Regions from separate parts of the Lysinibacillus sp. NPDC059133 genome, predicted to be linked through region 3. Evidence: predicted binding sites of a transcription regulator. Region 3 holds the regulator's gene; each other region holds the start of a gene.

Region 1 (5,303 bases), on a different contig from region 3:
TAGCTGAAATGGCCAATTTCTTTGGCATCCAAAAATGGTTTCATCATAAAACAACCGAGCTTTCTGGTGGTCAAAAGCAGTTATTAAACTTAGCATCCGTTATGGTGATGCAGCCAAAACTGCTACTGCTTGATGAGCCAACATCGCAATTAGATCCAATTGCTGCTTTAGAGTTTATTCAAACATTGCATCGACTAAACAAAGAATTAGGTATTACCATAATTTTAATTGAGCATCGACTGGAAGAAGTGTTACCTCTAGCTGATCGCGTACTTATTATGGATGAAGGTAGGATCTTATTGGACGGTTCACCTAAGGAAATTTTAAAGGGTTTACCAGAAAATCATGCCATGATTACAGCATTACCTGCGGCAACGAAGATTTTCCACCTACTGAACGGTACGGGACCGATCCCTCTTACTATTCGTGAGGGACAACATTGGCTAAGTAACCAACCATACAGTTTTGCTCCCTTGAATACACTTCTTACAATATCCTCGGTTAAAACAGATATTGTATTAGAGGCAAAAGATATTGCTTTTCGATATGAAAAAAAGGGTACGGATATTGTTCATCATTTTAATTTGCAGGTGAGGGAGCAGGAATTTTTAACGATAATAGGTGGAAACGGTACTGGAAAATCTACAGTTCTTTCTATTTTAACGGGGCTACAAAAACCTTACCATGGCAAAATACTCTTATTCAATAAGGCGTTAAAAAGCTATAGTAATAAACAATTGTACCAACAATATATAACCTTATTACCGCAGGATCCAAAAACATTATTTGTACAAAAAACGGTGCTTCAAGAGTTAGAGGATATTGCCCATTTACATAAAGTAACAGATGGAAAGGTTCAAGAAACGATTCAATTGTTTACATTGACTCATTTATTAAATCGGCATCCGTATGATTTAAGTGGGGGTGAACAGCAGAAGCTAGCACTCGCAAAGCTTTTGTTAATAGAACCTAAAATTTTGCTATTAGATGAGCCAACAAAGGGTCTTGACGCACATGCAAAGGAAGAACTCGCAGACATATTAAAAGATTTACAAACTAAAGGTATGACCATCATTCTGGTGACACATGACATTGAATTTTCTGCACAACACAGCAGTAGATGTGCGCTATTTTTCGACGGAAGTATTGTATCTGAAGGTGAGCCACGAGCATTTTATAGTGGAAATAATTTTTATACAACTGCAGCACATCGAATATCAAGAGATATATTGAGCAATGCCATTACTTGTGAGGATGTAGTTACCTTATGCCAAGAAACATTCGTTTAATTATTTCACGCATTGTCATCCTTGTGTTAATTCCACTTACTTTATATGCGGGCATTACAATATTTGCTGACCGAAAATATTATTTTATTTCGATTGTCATTATGATTTTAGCATGTGTGCCGTTCTTCCTATCATTTGAGCGTAGAAAGCCCCAGCCACGGGAAATTTTAATCATAGCAGTGATGTCTGCTATATCAGTGGCAGGACGTGCTTTATTTGTTGTTACACCTGGTTTTAAGCCTGTGGCAGCTATTACAGCTATTACAGGGTTTTCACTTGGTGCGGAAGCTGGCTTTTTAACAGGAGCAATTTCTGCATTAGTATCGAATATGTTTTTTGGACAAGGTCCTTGGACACCATTCCAAATGTTTATGTGGGGAATGATTGGTTTTATTGCTGGTTTGCTAGGTAAAACTGGTATGATGCATAAAAAAATATCGCTTGTATTATTTGGAATCTTTGCAGGTGTATTCTTTTCATTTGGCATGGATATTTGGGGAACAATTTCAATGTACGGTGTTTTCAGCTGGAAAGCTTACGCGCTGGCACTAACTTCTGCCGTACCTTTTATGATAATCTATGCTGTGTCTAATGTGATTTTTTTACTATTGTTAGCTAAACCATTTAGAGAAAAACTAGAGAGAATAAAAAATAAATATGGGATTTTACAATAGATCTTTGTAGTCAAAAATTGATTATTTCATAGTCACTAGCTACAAAGGAGTGAAGATGAGAGCCCAGTAAGTGAAACAGATCCTCATTGTTAGAAACAATTATATCAACAGGCAACTTGTAAATGTGAGTTCGGTAATATACCGGACTCATTTTTTAACTTCTTTTAGCAAATCTTTCTGTGTAGTGAAAGCAAAGCGTCAGCTACAAATGTTTTGTGTAGCGAAAGCAAGGCGTCAGCTACAAATGTTTTGTGTAGCGAAAGCAAGGCGTCAGCTACAGATGTTTTATGTAACGTAAGTGAAACGTCAGTTACAAAAGTCTCCCATCCCTATAAGTGGTGAGATCCAAGCTGATCAGTTCTACCGGTAACCCGAGCTGTTATTCAAGCTAGCTGATCAGTTCTACTGGTAACCCGAGCAGTTTTTCATTCAAGCTGATCATATCTCCAAGCAACCCGATCAATTCTTCGGTCTACCTGAGCACATTTCTCCCCCTTAGATTCAATCTCCCTAGACTCCGCCTGCATAACCCTTTAATAGACCTGAACCTGACGAGCAATTCATCACCAAACAGTGAAATTCCTGCTTATATCATCCCATCCCATCCCGATTAGTTAACATTTGGAAAGGGTAATCTATTTATAGGTAGGTTGCAATTAACTATTTTGGTACATACGTTCTATAGGATTCATCACAAATATAGAAAATGAAAAAATATTTACAAACATTCGTTCGTTAAATGTTCGAAATTTTAATAATGCTATGCTAAAATATATGTATCAAATTGGTAGGAAAGGACGGGGACATGCGTGCAAACATTTGATTTACAAGCGCCATATACGCCTAATGGAGATCAGCCACAGGCAATTGTGGAATTAGTGGAGGGTGTACGTGCAGGTAAACGTCATCAAACATTACTCGGTGCAACAGGAACAGGAAAAACGTTTACGATCTCTAATGTCATTAAACAGGTAAAAAAACCGACACTTATTATGGCACATAATAAAACACTAGCGGGTCAATTATATAGTGAATTTAAAGAGTTCTTCCCTAATAATGCAGTTGAATACTTTGTCAGCTACTATGATTACTTTCAGCCAGAGGCCTATGTACCGCAGACAGATACTTATATCGAGAAAGATTCAAGCATTAATGATGAAATTGATAAGTTGCGTCACTCTGCAACATCTTCATTATTCGAGCGTGATGATGTCATTATTATTGCATCCGTGTCCTGTATTTATGGTCTAGGTTCTCCAGAAGAATATCGTGAAATGGTCCTATCGGTGCGGACTGGAATGGAAATTGAACGTAATCAGTTGCTTCGAAAATTGGTCGATGTACAGTATGAGCGTAATGATGTGAGTTTTACACGTGGTACGTTTCGGGTACGTGGTGATGTAGTGGAAATATTTCCTGCATCCCGAGACGAACAATGTATCCGCGTGGAATTTTTTGGGGACGAGATCGATCGAATTCGCGAGGTGGATGCGTTAACTGGTGAAATATTAGCGGATCGTGATCATGTAGCTATTTTCCCAGCATCCCACTTCGTTACGCGAGAAGAAAAAATGCGAAAAGCCATTGAAAATATTGAAAAAGAGTTGGAGGAGCGTCTAGCTCTTTTACGTGCAGAGGATAGATTATTGGAGGCACAGCGTTTAGAGCAACGTACTCGTTATGATTTAGAAATGATGGGTGAAATGGGCTTTTGCTCAGGTATCGAAAACTACTCGCGTCATTTAACATTGCGTGAAGCGGGGGCAACCCCATATACGCTACTTGACTATTTCCCTGATGATTTTTTACTTGTTGTCGATGAAAGTCACGTTACTTTGCCACAAGTTCGAGGGATGTATAACGGTGACCAAGCACGTAAAGGTGTGCTAGTTGAGCATGGCTTCCGTCTGCCATCAGCACTAGATAACCGCCCTTTACGTTTTGAAGAATATGAGAAACATATACATCAAGCTATTTATGTATCGGCAACACCTGGCCCGTATGAGCTTGAGCATACTCCGGAAATGGTGCAGCAAATTATTCGCCCAACTGGGTTGCTTGATCCACAAATTGAGGTACGTCCTATTGAAGGGCAAATTGATGATTTAATCGATGAGATTCAAGGTCGTATTGCTCGTAATGAACGAGTGCTCGTGACGACATTGACGAAAAAAATGTCAGAGGATTTATCAGCTTATTTGAAAGAAATGGGCTTAAAGGTAGAGTACTTGCATTCAGAGATTAAGACGCTAGAGCGAATTGAAATTATTCGCGAGCTACGTAAAGGTACTTATGATGTTCTAATCGGCATTAACTTATTGCGAGAAGGGCTAGATATTCCAGAGGTTTCTCTTGTGGCGATTTTAGATGCTGACAAGGAAGGATTTTTACGTTCAGAGCGTTCATTAATTCAAACGATTGGACGTGCCGCACGTAATGCTAATGGTCATGTCATTATGTACGCAGATAATATGACGGATTCGATGAAAAAGGCAATTGAGGAGACGAAACGTCGTCGAACACTACAAATGGCGTATAACGAAGAGCATGGCATTACACCGAAAACGATTGTTAAGAAAATTCCTGATGTTATTCGTGCGACACAGGTAGCAGAGGAAGAAGAGACTTATGTAGCGAAGGCAACAAAAGGTAAGAAGCTGACGAAGGCGGAAAAAGAGCAGTTACTTGCTTCGCTAGAAGTAGAAATGAAGGAAGCAGCAAAAGCACTCGATTTCGAACGTGCTGCTGAGCTGCGCGATACAATATTTGAATTGAAGGCAGAAGGGTGAATGGCTTGTGAAAAATACTGAAATAGTCGTGCAAGGCGCACGAGCACATAATTTAAAAAATATTAATGTCACAATTCCACGTGATCAACTAGTCGTGCTAACAGGTTTATCAGGCTCAGGGAAATCATCATTAGCGTTTGATACGATTTATGCCGAGGGACAACGCCGTTATGTAGAATCACTTTCAGCCTATGCCCGTCAATTCCTTGGTCAAATGGATAAACCAGACGTCGATGCGATAGAGGGATTATCCCCTGCTATTTCAATCGATCAAAAAACGACGAGCCGTAATCCACGTTCGACAGTTGGGACAGTAACAGAAATCTATGATTATTTACGTTTGCTATATGCGCGCATCGGTAAACCTATTTGTCCAAATCATGGCATTGAAATTACTTCCCAAACGATTGAGCAAATGGTCGATCGTTTATTAACTTATCCAGAAAGAACGAAAATGCAGTTGCTTGCCCCAATGGTAGCAGGGCGTAAGGGAACGCACGTAAAGCTACTTGAGGATTTAAAAAAGCAAGGCTTTGTTCGAGTACGTATCA
Region 2 (5,303 bases), on a different contig from region 3:
ATTAAACAACGAGCTGTCTGTCAATGAAATTCAAAATTTACTAGAAAAACCGAAAAATTTGGACTTAGGGGATGTGGCATTCCCGTGCTTTACGCTAGCAAAAAAATTAAGAAAGCCCCCTCACACGATCGCATCCGACATAAAAAACAATGTAAACTGTGACTTAATACAAGAGGTTCAAGTAGTAGGTGGGTATGTTAATATATTTTACCGTCAGCCAACGATTACACAGCAAGTCCTTAGTCAAATTGTAAAAGAAAAAAATTTATACGGGACCAAGCAGGAGTCAAAAGGGAATGTAGTGTTGGATTTTTCTTCACCTAATATAGCGAAGCCTTTTTCTATGGGGCATTTACGTTCTACAGTGATCGGAAATGCTTTGGCAAATATCACCGAGAAAAACGGCTATAAAGCGATTCGCATTAATCATTTGGGTGATTGGGGAACACAATTCGGGAAATTAATCGTTGCCTATCGAAAATGGGGAGATCAAAAAACGATTGAAGCTGCCCCAATAGAGGAACTGCTAAAAATTTATGTGAAGTTCCATGAAGAAGCGGAGCAGGATGATTTACTTAATGAACAGGCACGTACCGCATTTAAAGCATTAGAAGATGGGGATGAAGAGGCGTTAGCTCTTTGGCAATGGTTCAGAGATGCATCACTCGAAGAATTCAAGAACATTTACCAACTGCTTGGCATTGACTTTGATTCATTCACTGGGGAAGCGTTCTACAATGACAAAATGGCTGCTGTTGTTAAAGAGTTGGATGAAAAAGAGCTACTTGTGAAATCTAAGGGGGCTCATGTCGTTGAAATAGACAATATGCCTCCATGCTTAATAACAAAAACTGACGGTGCCACGCTCTATGCTACACGTGATTTAGCAGCAGCTTTTTATCGACAACAACAATATGACCCTAAAAAATCATTTTATGTTGTAGGGAATGAACAATCACTTCATTTTAACCAATTATTTAAGGTCATTGAGAAGATGGGATATGTTTGGGCAAAAGATTTGCAGCATGTACCTTTTGGAATGATCCTAAAAGAGGGTAAAAAAATGTCGACGCGTAAAGGCAAGATTGTTCTATTAACAGATGTACTAACAGAGGCAATTGCTACAGCGAAGCGAAATATCGAGGGAAAAAATCCAAATCTAATGCATAAAGATAGCATCGCACAACAGGTAGGTGTGGGAGCGGTCATTTTTAATGATTTAAAAAATGATCGTCTTCATGATATTGAGTTTTCCATTGAGCACATGATGAATTTTGAAGGTGAAACAGGGCCATATATTCAATATACGTATGCTCGTATTGCATCTCTTTTGGAAAAAGCAGATGAACATAGTTACGAGGTATCGTTCGAAGCTTTAGGGGAGCAAGCTTGGCCTGTTATTTTATTACTGGAACAGTTTCCGAAAGTAATTGCTACCGCCTTTGAACAAGCAGATCCATCACAAATTGCTAAATATGCCTTACAATTAGCGCGCCAATTTAATAAATATTATGCGCAAAATAAAGTATTGGTCGATGACAGCCAAAGAAAATCAAGATTAGCATTTTGTCTAAGTGTATCCGTTGTATTAAAAGAATCGTTAGCACTGTTAGGCATCGCAGCACCTAACAATATGTAAGTATGAATAGCGTATCTACGACATGATGCTAGCTACCTCCTGCAAATAGTAATGTCCATGAAATTGACCGTTACTAGAAAAAATGGTAAAAGGATATAGTGGGAATTCAAAGGTCTAGCAAATTTCGTTGAATTTTTAACCGAATAAATAGAGAGAAGGTTTTTAGAAAGAATGGAGAAAAAGCAATGGCGCGTTTCCATGGTACTTGTGGTTGTTTGTATTTTCTTGGTTGCGCTCAATATGCGTCCAGCAGTCACAGGAATAGGACCACTATTTAATGTACTTTTAGAATCACTCCATATATCAAATACAAAAATGAGCTTTTTAACATCTATTCCGGTGTTTTGTATGGGACTCTTTGCACCATTCGCAGTTCCATTACAAAGAAAACTCGGAACAAAAACAGCTATTACGCTCTTAATAATCATCCTAGCATTAGCAAATGGGCTACGCTTTTTAAAAGAAAGTTATGTACTACTTGTAGTCACAAGCTTTGCGGCAGGATTTGCCATTGCCCTTATTGGACCCATATTAAATGCCTATATCAAGAAAAAATTCCCGACCCGTTTTACTACGGTGGTAGGTATTTATTCATTTGGCATAGGAACAGGGGCAACATTGAGTGCTGCACTAACATTACCATTTTATAATCATTTTCATGAGAGCTGGACGATGGCGCTTGGCAGTTGGGCAATGCTTGCTATCATTGCTCTTTGCATATGGTTCCTGGTTATCCAAAAACAAGAGCTACCAGAGACAGATGGTTGTACGGAAAAAGTTGCACGAAATCCGTGGAGAAATGTCCGTGCTTGGACCATTTTAATTTACTTTGGCTTACAAACATCTTTATTCTTCTCAATGATGTCCTGGCTAGCACCGATGTTACAGGATAAGGGCTTTTCCCTTGGCGCTGCAAGCTCTATGCTAACATTTATGTCTATTGTACAAATGATTGGGAATATTTTGGTCCCCATACTAATGGAAAAATGGTCGAGTCGAATCGGCTGGCTTTTCTCTTTAGGGGTCTTTGGCATTATTGGCTTTGTGTTGTTATGGGTAGGTTCGGGAACTTTGTTATGGATTGCGGTATTCATTATAGGTATCGTATTAAGCGGCTTATTTCCAATCGGTTTATTGTTACCATTGGATGAGGCAAGAAATGACGAAGAGGCAAATAGTTGGTCATCTATGGTGCTTTCAGGCGGCTTCATGATAAGCGCCATTATCCCTATACTCATCGGTTATTGCTATGATGTGACAGGTAACCATACATTTACCTATACAATTTTTATCACATTAATGCTAGGCATTTTAGCTACGATCCTTTTTCTTAAGAAAAAATAATGTGGAGACATGCGCGAATGTACGCGCATGTTTTTTTAAAGGTTGTTTTCGTGATTGTTTTTGCTAAATAGGAACAAATGTTCCGTAATGTAGAGTAAGTAAATATGGAGGTAATTGATGAGACCTAATTTAACGAAAGAATTAAGTATAGAAAGTTTTAACGATTTCTATTGGTTAAAGGAAGAATTACAATCTTTTTGTAGAAATAACGGAATAAGTGCTACTGGTTCTAAAATAGAGATTTCTAATAGGATTGAAATATTTCTACAGACGGGAGAGATTAAAAAGCCTGTCAGAAAATCAATAGCGAAGAAGAAAGAACAGCAAGTAGATTTAAGTCTTGATACAGTCATTACAGAAGATCATCGTTGTAGTCAAAATGTAAGGGCGTTTTTTAAGACAGTAATCCCTAAATTTCATTTTTCCACCTATATCCAAAACTATATTAAAAACAATGTCGGAAAAACTTATCGCGATGTCGTAGACGCTTGGGATGAGGAGGAAGAACGGAAGAGAAACCCTACATACAAGAAAAGCATTGCACCTCAATTTGAATATAATCAATTCATTCGTGACTTTTTTTCTGACCCGAAAAATCAAGGGAAAAGCCGTGAAGAAGCGATTGAAGCTTGGAATAAAATCAAGAAACTACCTGGAAACAATAAATATACATATTCAGCTAACGTTGGCAAGAGCTTAAGATCAAGCTACTGAAGTCAAAGGTAGCTTTTCTTATTGAGCTAACGGTACAGTTTAGTGGAATAAACAGACAATTATAGAGAACACCTAAATATGAGGTGTTTTCTAATGAAAAAAGTTCTTATATTAATTATTGCCATATCTCTTTTTACCGTTTTATCAAAAACAAAAGCAATGATAAATGAATATGAGGAAATTACAAAATCTGATAAAGCAGATGTTACCCTTTATGCTAAAAGGTGGTGTCCTTACAAGACCTTTGGATAAATACAACAAGTCCTACTTGGTCACCTCAAATTATCTATGAGGACATCAATAAAGATGGAAAAAATGAGTTAATCATAATTTTGACCAAGGGTATTGGTACTGGAATGTTAGAACGAGAAGTTCACGTTTTCCATATCCAAAATCAAAGAATAAATAAGGAGCTTGTTGAAGTATCAGTTGAAGTGCTTGTTGATAGCCCAATTGCAATAGTGTTAAAAAAAGTAAAGACTGAGTTATTACCAAACAAAGCTATTATAAAATGGAGAAAGCACTAGCCAAATCTTATTTTATATTTTTACTCCTTGAATCATAACTAACTCTTCGGATTCTGTTTGGGAGTTTTTTGATAGGGGAGGATGGCTATATTTCCTGAAAATAATAATCCCATTACCACAAATACTGTTGCTGTAATATCAAACATAGTAATAGATTCATTTAAAAAAACAGCAGCTAATATGTATCCGAAAATTGGAGTCATAAATAACCAATTGTTAGCCTTTACCGTATCCTGTTTCAACAGATAAAACCAAAGCAACATTGTGCCGATTGAAATAATGAACACCAACCAAATTAACGAACCAAGCAAATAATAATCCAATTTTAAAAAAAAATTTTCTTTTTCGAGAATATAAGCTATAGGTATTAAAACAACTCCACCAATAGACACTTGCCAAGTATTAATGACAATACCCGGAAGATTTAAATTGATTTTTTTAAAATAAACACTTCCAATCGCCATTGATACCATTCCTAGTCCCAAAATAATTAATCCATATACACTAGCCTCACTGGTTGTGATAGATGGCCATATGCCAATTAACAAACCAAATGCTGCTATGACCATTCCTATCCATTCTTGTAAATGAACTCTTCGTTTTAACCATATAGAGGACAGGAAAGCAACCACAAAAGGATTTGTTGTAACAAATAAATTAAATAAGCCTGCTGATACATAATTCAATGCCCAAAAGGTTGCACCCAGATAGATTGTTGTATTCAATAACCCTAAAAAAATTAATGGGATCCATTCCTGTGACCGAGGCCAAGGATATTTTTTATTAAACAAATAAACATACAGAAATAGTAAACCTCCAGCGATTAAAAAGCGAGTGGTTGCCAATACCAAAGGCGTGGTAGAGTTTAAGCCAAACTTTGTAGCTATCGCTGCAGATGACCATAAGAGTGTAAAAAATAAACCTAATACTGTTTCCATCTTTTTGCTCCTTTTAAGTTAAGTGACTTCTCAAAAAAAGAACTGTGATTACAGAAAGAACCACAGGTATCAAGAAGTAACTCGGCCTTTAACCAAGTCCATATTAAAATTTTACAAACATCGGATAACAGTTTTTTACTG
Region 3 (5,303 bases):
AAAATCAGCGGGACGACAAAACTCCCACTGATTAAACGTCACTTTATTTTTGCAATCTTTCCTCTTGATGCTCCCGATATCTCCGATGTACAGTAGCTTTACTTACCTCAAAGCCAAGACCTCTAAGTGTTAAAGCGATTTCCTCAAAGGTAAAACCTCGATTACGAAGATTTACAATTTCCTCTACAGGTACATCCTTGCGTTCTTGACCGTTTGGATTCCCTCGATTAGATAAATTGTTTTCAGGGCGATAGCCATTTTCAACAGCACGACGCATGCCACGACGTATTTTAGCATTATGGATTCTGCGCTGGTACTCCTCTACAATTGCTAAAATTTCTAGGAGCATCGTATCCATTTCATTTAATTGTACAGGTCCCGCGTCTCGCATAGAGAAAACATTCGTTTCAGTTTTCTGCAATAAATGCAACACGGCCATTCGAGCATTTCCACGTCCTAAGCGTGTCTCATCCTGCACAAATAATGCTGTAACTTCTTTTTCTTTTATGAAATCAAGCATTTCTAGTAAACCTTCTCGTTCCACATCATAGCCGCTATGCTTATCCTTAAAAACACGCTTCACTTCGTAACCCTGCTCTTTAGCATAGCGTACTAGCTCCTCCTCCTGACGCTCTAACGAGGAGCTTTGTGTCTCTTTTTCTGTACTCACACGGCAATAGACAACAGCCGATTGTTGTTTAGTTATCATTTTACATTTCTCGCAATTTCAATTGAATTTATAGGGTTTGGTTGGTCGTCACCCACTACTGGAATCACTAGAGATTTACCTGCAATAATTCGTACGTTCGATAATTCATTTTCTGCCTTAACAAGCTTAATCCATTCATCCGACTTCATTTTACCACGGTATTGTTCGGCTAACGACCATAAGCTATCACCATGTTCGATTTCAATTTCAGCGTATGTAACCTCGCCTGGGTCTGTTATAAAAAGATATGCTGTAAATAGTAGACAAGCTCCTAATAAAGTTGTAATATGTGGATTTTTTTTAAACCAGTTCATGTTTATAACCCCTTTCGAGAATGTTTGTTCGGAATATACGTTCTTATAATAATGCGAACAAACGTTTTTGTCAAACACTTTTCGAACCTATGTTTGCTTAAGTGTTCGCATTCTGCTATACTACTAATAAGTAGAATGATTAGAAAAAAGAGGTGAGCAATCATGAAAAAAGTTTCGAAAAGACAAGAGGCCATTTTAGATTTCATTAAAGAAGAGGTGCGCACAAAGGGGTATCCACCATCTGTACGTGAGATTGGTGAAGCAGTTGGACTTGCTTCAAGCTCTACAGTTCATGGACATTTAGCTCGTTTAGAGCAAAAAGGCTTGATTCGACGCGACCCAACTAAGCCACGTGCCATTGAAATTCTAGAGCCAGAGGATTCTATTCAAAAGCAACATGTTATACATGTCCCACTTGTTGGGAAGGTTACTGCAGGTTCTCCGATAACTGCTGTTGAAAATATCGATGAATATTTCCCACTACCAGATATTTATGGTACAAGTGAAGATCAGTTATTTATGCTAGAAATTATGGGTGAATCAATGATTGAAGCTGGCATTTTAGACGGAGATTTAGTGATTGTTAAACAAAAAGCAACTGCTGATAATGGTGATATTGTCGTAGCAATGACTGAAGAGAATGAGGCAACTGTAAAGCGTTTCTTTAAGGAAAAAAGTCATTTCCGTTTACAGCCTGAAAACGCAACAATGGAGCCAATTATCGTAGACCAAGTTTCTATTTTGGGACATGTTGTAGGTCTTTATCGTCGTGTACATTAAAAGTATCTCAATAGTACAGTATAAAAAGAGGATTTTATGTTCACAAATGGGCATATACCTCTTTTTCTTATTTTTTGAGTGTTATTTTAAACATTAAAAAAACCCACTTTAAAATGGATTTCTACACCTAGCAAAGCCTTTAGTTACTTAAATCAGCTCATCTCCATAACGTGGGTTGATTTCCGTTCCGGCTGGGCGCTTTCCTGGGGGCGTCCGATGAGCCGCTAATCCCCAAGGAGTCGCCCAGCCTCCACTCCAATCAACTTATATACACTAACTCTATTTTTTCATGTTTATCACCAAGGTTATCTTGCCCTTAGGTAAAAAAATCTATGCCATTAAACGCTTATCAAGTTTTATGCCTCTATCTTAAACTTCAAACTTGCCTTTACAAATGCAGTAAATAATTTCTTGGATACTTCATCTCCTGCAATGGCTAGCTCCTCAGGATGCCACTGTACTGCTAGACAAAATGGTAAATCTTCGTGTACTACCGCTTCAATGATACCATCACTTGATTTGGCTACCACTTTCAATTTTTCTGCTACTACGTTTATTGCCTGATGATGAAATGAATTCACCGCAATTTTTTCTTCCTCGATCATCGTTGTTAATAATGTATCAGGTGTTAGATGAACATGATGTGTAGTAACGCCCCGTGCCGCTTGTTGCATGTGCTTTATTAATTTCCGACTGTGATACTCGCTCTCAATATCTTGATAGACCGTGCCTCCAAACGCAACATTTAGCATTTGAATCCCTCGACAAATTCCGAAAATCGGCATTTTCCGAATAAAGGCGGCTTCAATTAAGGAAAGTTCTACGGAATCCCTTTCTGGATGAACCTTCCCTAATTTTGGTGTAGGTTCTGCACCAAAAAGAAATGGATGTACATCATGTCCGCCCGATAGTAATAATCCGTCCGTCAACGATAAAATTTGTGCTACATCCTCTTCCACTCCAAGCGGAATTATTAGTGGAACACCCCCAGCCTCAATTATACTTTTGCTGTAGGCGGCATTTAATCTTGAGGACAAATCATCCTCTACAAAGGCTGTTATACCGATAATTGGTTTCATCTTATCCCCTCCATGATCTACAAGATTGATCTCGCATTAACTCTGCCTGAAAAAGCCTGATTGATGAAGACGATGAACCATTGAGGGCACCCCTGATTAATTACCAAAACCCGAGATACCAATCCATCAACGCATCCCCATAGAAATAGATAATAATAGCCGCTAGAGCAATAGACGGCCCGAATGGTATAGGCGTTTTTCTTCCCTGTCCGCGTACTTTTAACACAACTATTCCAACAATCATGCCAATCACAGCGGCTATAAATAGCGTCAGAAGTGCATGTATTGTCCCAAGTACAAGACCAAGTAAAAAGAATAATTTAATATCGCCTCCACCCATTCCACCTCTTGATAGGATAGCTATACAATATAATATGCCAAATCCTACAACAGCACCAACTATACTGTCCCACCACGGAGACAAAGGCGATATGACGCGCCCTAAAACTAGCAAAGGCAAAAAGAATAGTAGTACCTTATTAGGAATAAGCATATACGCAAAATCCGATACAACAATAATGACTAATAATGAAATAAATAATAGTGCTACGAAAAATTCTGCACTAAAGCCTAATTTCCAATAAGCAAAGGCAAATAATACGCCTGTTATAAGTTCCATCAATGGATAAATCCAAGAAATTTTTTGCCCACAGCTACGGCATTTTCCTCCTAAAAATACATAAGACAAAACAGGCACCAAATCAAGCGCCGTCAACTGTCTCTTACAAGAAGTGCAATGCGAGGGTGGACGCACAATGGACTCCTTCAAGGGCACACGTAAGCCAACTACATTAAAAAACGAGCCTAAAACGAGCCCAAATATGAAAACAGTAATTGTATAAGCAATCTCCATTTTTATGTCCTCCTATACTAATAGACGCCCATACATTTGAAGTATGCGCGCCATCTAATTTACAGTTGTCCTTCATAATAGAACGTCGTTACTTGTATGGTTGATTTTAAGGTTGTATCTGCATCCTCCTGGAATTTTGCTTCCTCTCCAGTTGATGTGAAATCGATTGCATCAATTTTCATGACACGATCAATTTTTTCAATCTCTTTTATAAACTCAACCATTGCTTTATTGTCTAATGCGTCAACATCAACATTAAATGTTACTAGTTTTAATTCTTTTGGTAAGGAGTCTTTAGTGAAAGTTGCAGTTGGTATTTTATCTTTCGTTTCAGGCGTTTCATCATTTTTAGCAACAGCTTGTTCCTCAGCTTCATTTGCAGGTTGCTTTGGTTCAGCCTGTTCCTCAGAATTTGTCGAGTTGGGATCTGTCATAGTAGAATCCATTACGAGCGAATCATAATTATTAAAGTCCATAGCTTCTACCCGTGTTCCCGTCACCGCTTCAATCTCTTCAATATTTCGAATTACCTCTTCAATAGCTCGAGTTTGAGGTACCTTTTTACGCAATGTTAAATTACTTGTACTAGCTGATTTGCCATTCTCTTCAATTAAAGCAATTTGCTTCTGAATTGTAGACATTTCTTGTTGAAGGGAGTTAATTGAATTTTCCTTCGCATCTACTTCTTCTAATTTAGGTGTTACTATATAGTAATATAGCGCAAATAAAATGGCTGCAATGAAAGCTGTTAAGATAAGAATCGTTGAATTTTTACTACTAGTCATGATTCTCTACCTCCAGCGAGAAATTTAAAATCAATTCCTAATAAAATAGTTGCCGAATAACGTGGCACTTCCTTAAACTTGTTCTTCGCACTTTCTTCCTCTTGATTTCCTATAGATACATCAAAATTAGCAATAGTATCAACCTGTATATCATTGAAATAGGGACTTGCCGTTAGCTTTTCTAAATAAGATGATATGGCTGACATTGTTTCAAAATCAGCCGTAACTTCAACATTTTTTTCACCAAATACATAATCCCTTAAATACGTTTGCTCCGGTAACAATACTTGGGTTTCATCCATTAAGGGGGTCACTGGATACGAGACTTTTTCCACAAATTGTACAGATTGTTCCAATGAGCCTTTGTTCACATTTCTCTTTACATCTAACTCAGTTTGAAGTTGTTCGTGTTGGGATGAAAGCTCCACTTCCTGCGCACTTAATTTTGTAAGATCACTTTTTGCTTGGAAAAACAAGAAAACCATATATCCTACTATCATACCAATAAGAATAATAAATACTATATATATTGAAGTAGGGGTTGAATGCTTCTTTTCCAAATTCGGCAAGAGGTTAATTTCTGGTACCATTAGTTAACCTCCTTTAATGCAAGTCCAATTAAGCTTGCAAATTCCTCTGAAAATTGAGGGAATGATTTCTGAATGACTGAATCATTTAACATAATAATCGGTGTCGAAAAATTATTTTCTAACAAATCTTTAATCGTAGGTAGTAATGGATTATCTCCTAAAATGATAATCTCATCGACACTTTTCTCACCTT

The links. Region 3 encodes LexA, which represses DNA repair genes until DNA is damaged. Its sites were predicted from a motif close to CGAACATATGTTCG; they were not measured.
Region 1: uvrB (excinuclease ABC subunit UvrB) is a predicted target of LexA. The motif match lies at 2,685-2,698, and genes of this name have one in related genera.
Region 2: ACFXN8_RS06835 (DUF6434 domain-containing protein) is a predicted target of LexA. The motif match lies at 3,054-3,067, and genes of this name have one in related genera.

What each region holds. Positions count from the first base shown of each region.
Region 1 is NZ_JBHZDH010000011.1:96,507-101,809, reverse strand. Features, by position in the region: gene ACFXN8_RS08620 (ABC transporter ATP-binding protein) at 1-1,289, shown strand, start outside; gene ACFXN8_RS08615 (ECF transporter S component) at 1,268-1,963, shown strand; gene uvrB (excinuclease ABC subunit UvrB) at 2,773-4,752, shown strand; gene uvrA (excinuclease ABC subunit UvrA) at 4,760-5,303, shown strand, end outside.
Region 2 is NZ_JBHZDH010000008.1:120,027-125,329, forward strand. Features, by position in the region: gene argS (arginine--tRNA ligase) at 1-1,639, shown strand, start outside; gene ACFXN8_RS06830 (MFS transporter) at 1,811-2,983, shown strand; gene ACFXN8_RS06835 (DUF6434 domain-containing protein) at 3,101-3,697, shown strand; gene ACFXN8_RS06840 (hypothetical protein) at 3,791-3,949, shown strand; gene ACFXN8_RS06845 (hypothetical protein) at 4,030-4,224, shown strand; gene ACFXN8_RS06850 (DMT family transporter) at 4,263-5,162, opposite strand.
Region 3 is NZ_JBHZDH010000049.1:6,991-12,293, forward strand. Features, by position in the region: gene ACFXN8_RS20365 (YneB family resolvase-like protein) at 44-709, opposite strand; gene yneA (cell division suppressor protein YneA) at 706-1,023, opposite strand; gene lexA (transcriptional repressor LexA) at 1,186-1,803, shown strand; gene ACFXN8_RS20380 (gamma-glutamyl-gamma-aminobutyrate hydrolase family protein) at 2,160-2,882, opposite strand; gene ACFXN8_RS20385 (prepilin peptidase) at 2,983-3,735, opposite strand; gene ACFXN8_RS20390 (potassium transporter) at 3,795-4,520, opposite strand; gene ACFXN8_RS20395 (PilN domain-containing protein) at 4,517-5,110, opposite strand; gene pilM (type IV pilus biogenesis protein PilM) at 5,110-5,303, opposite strand, start outside.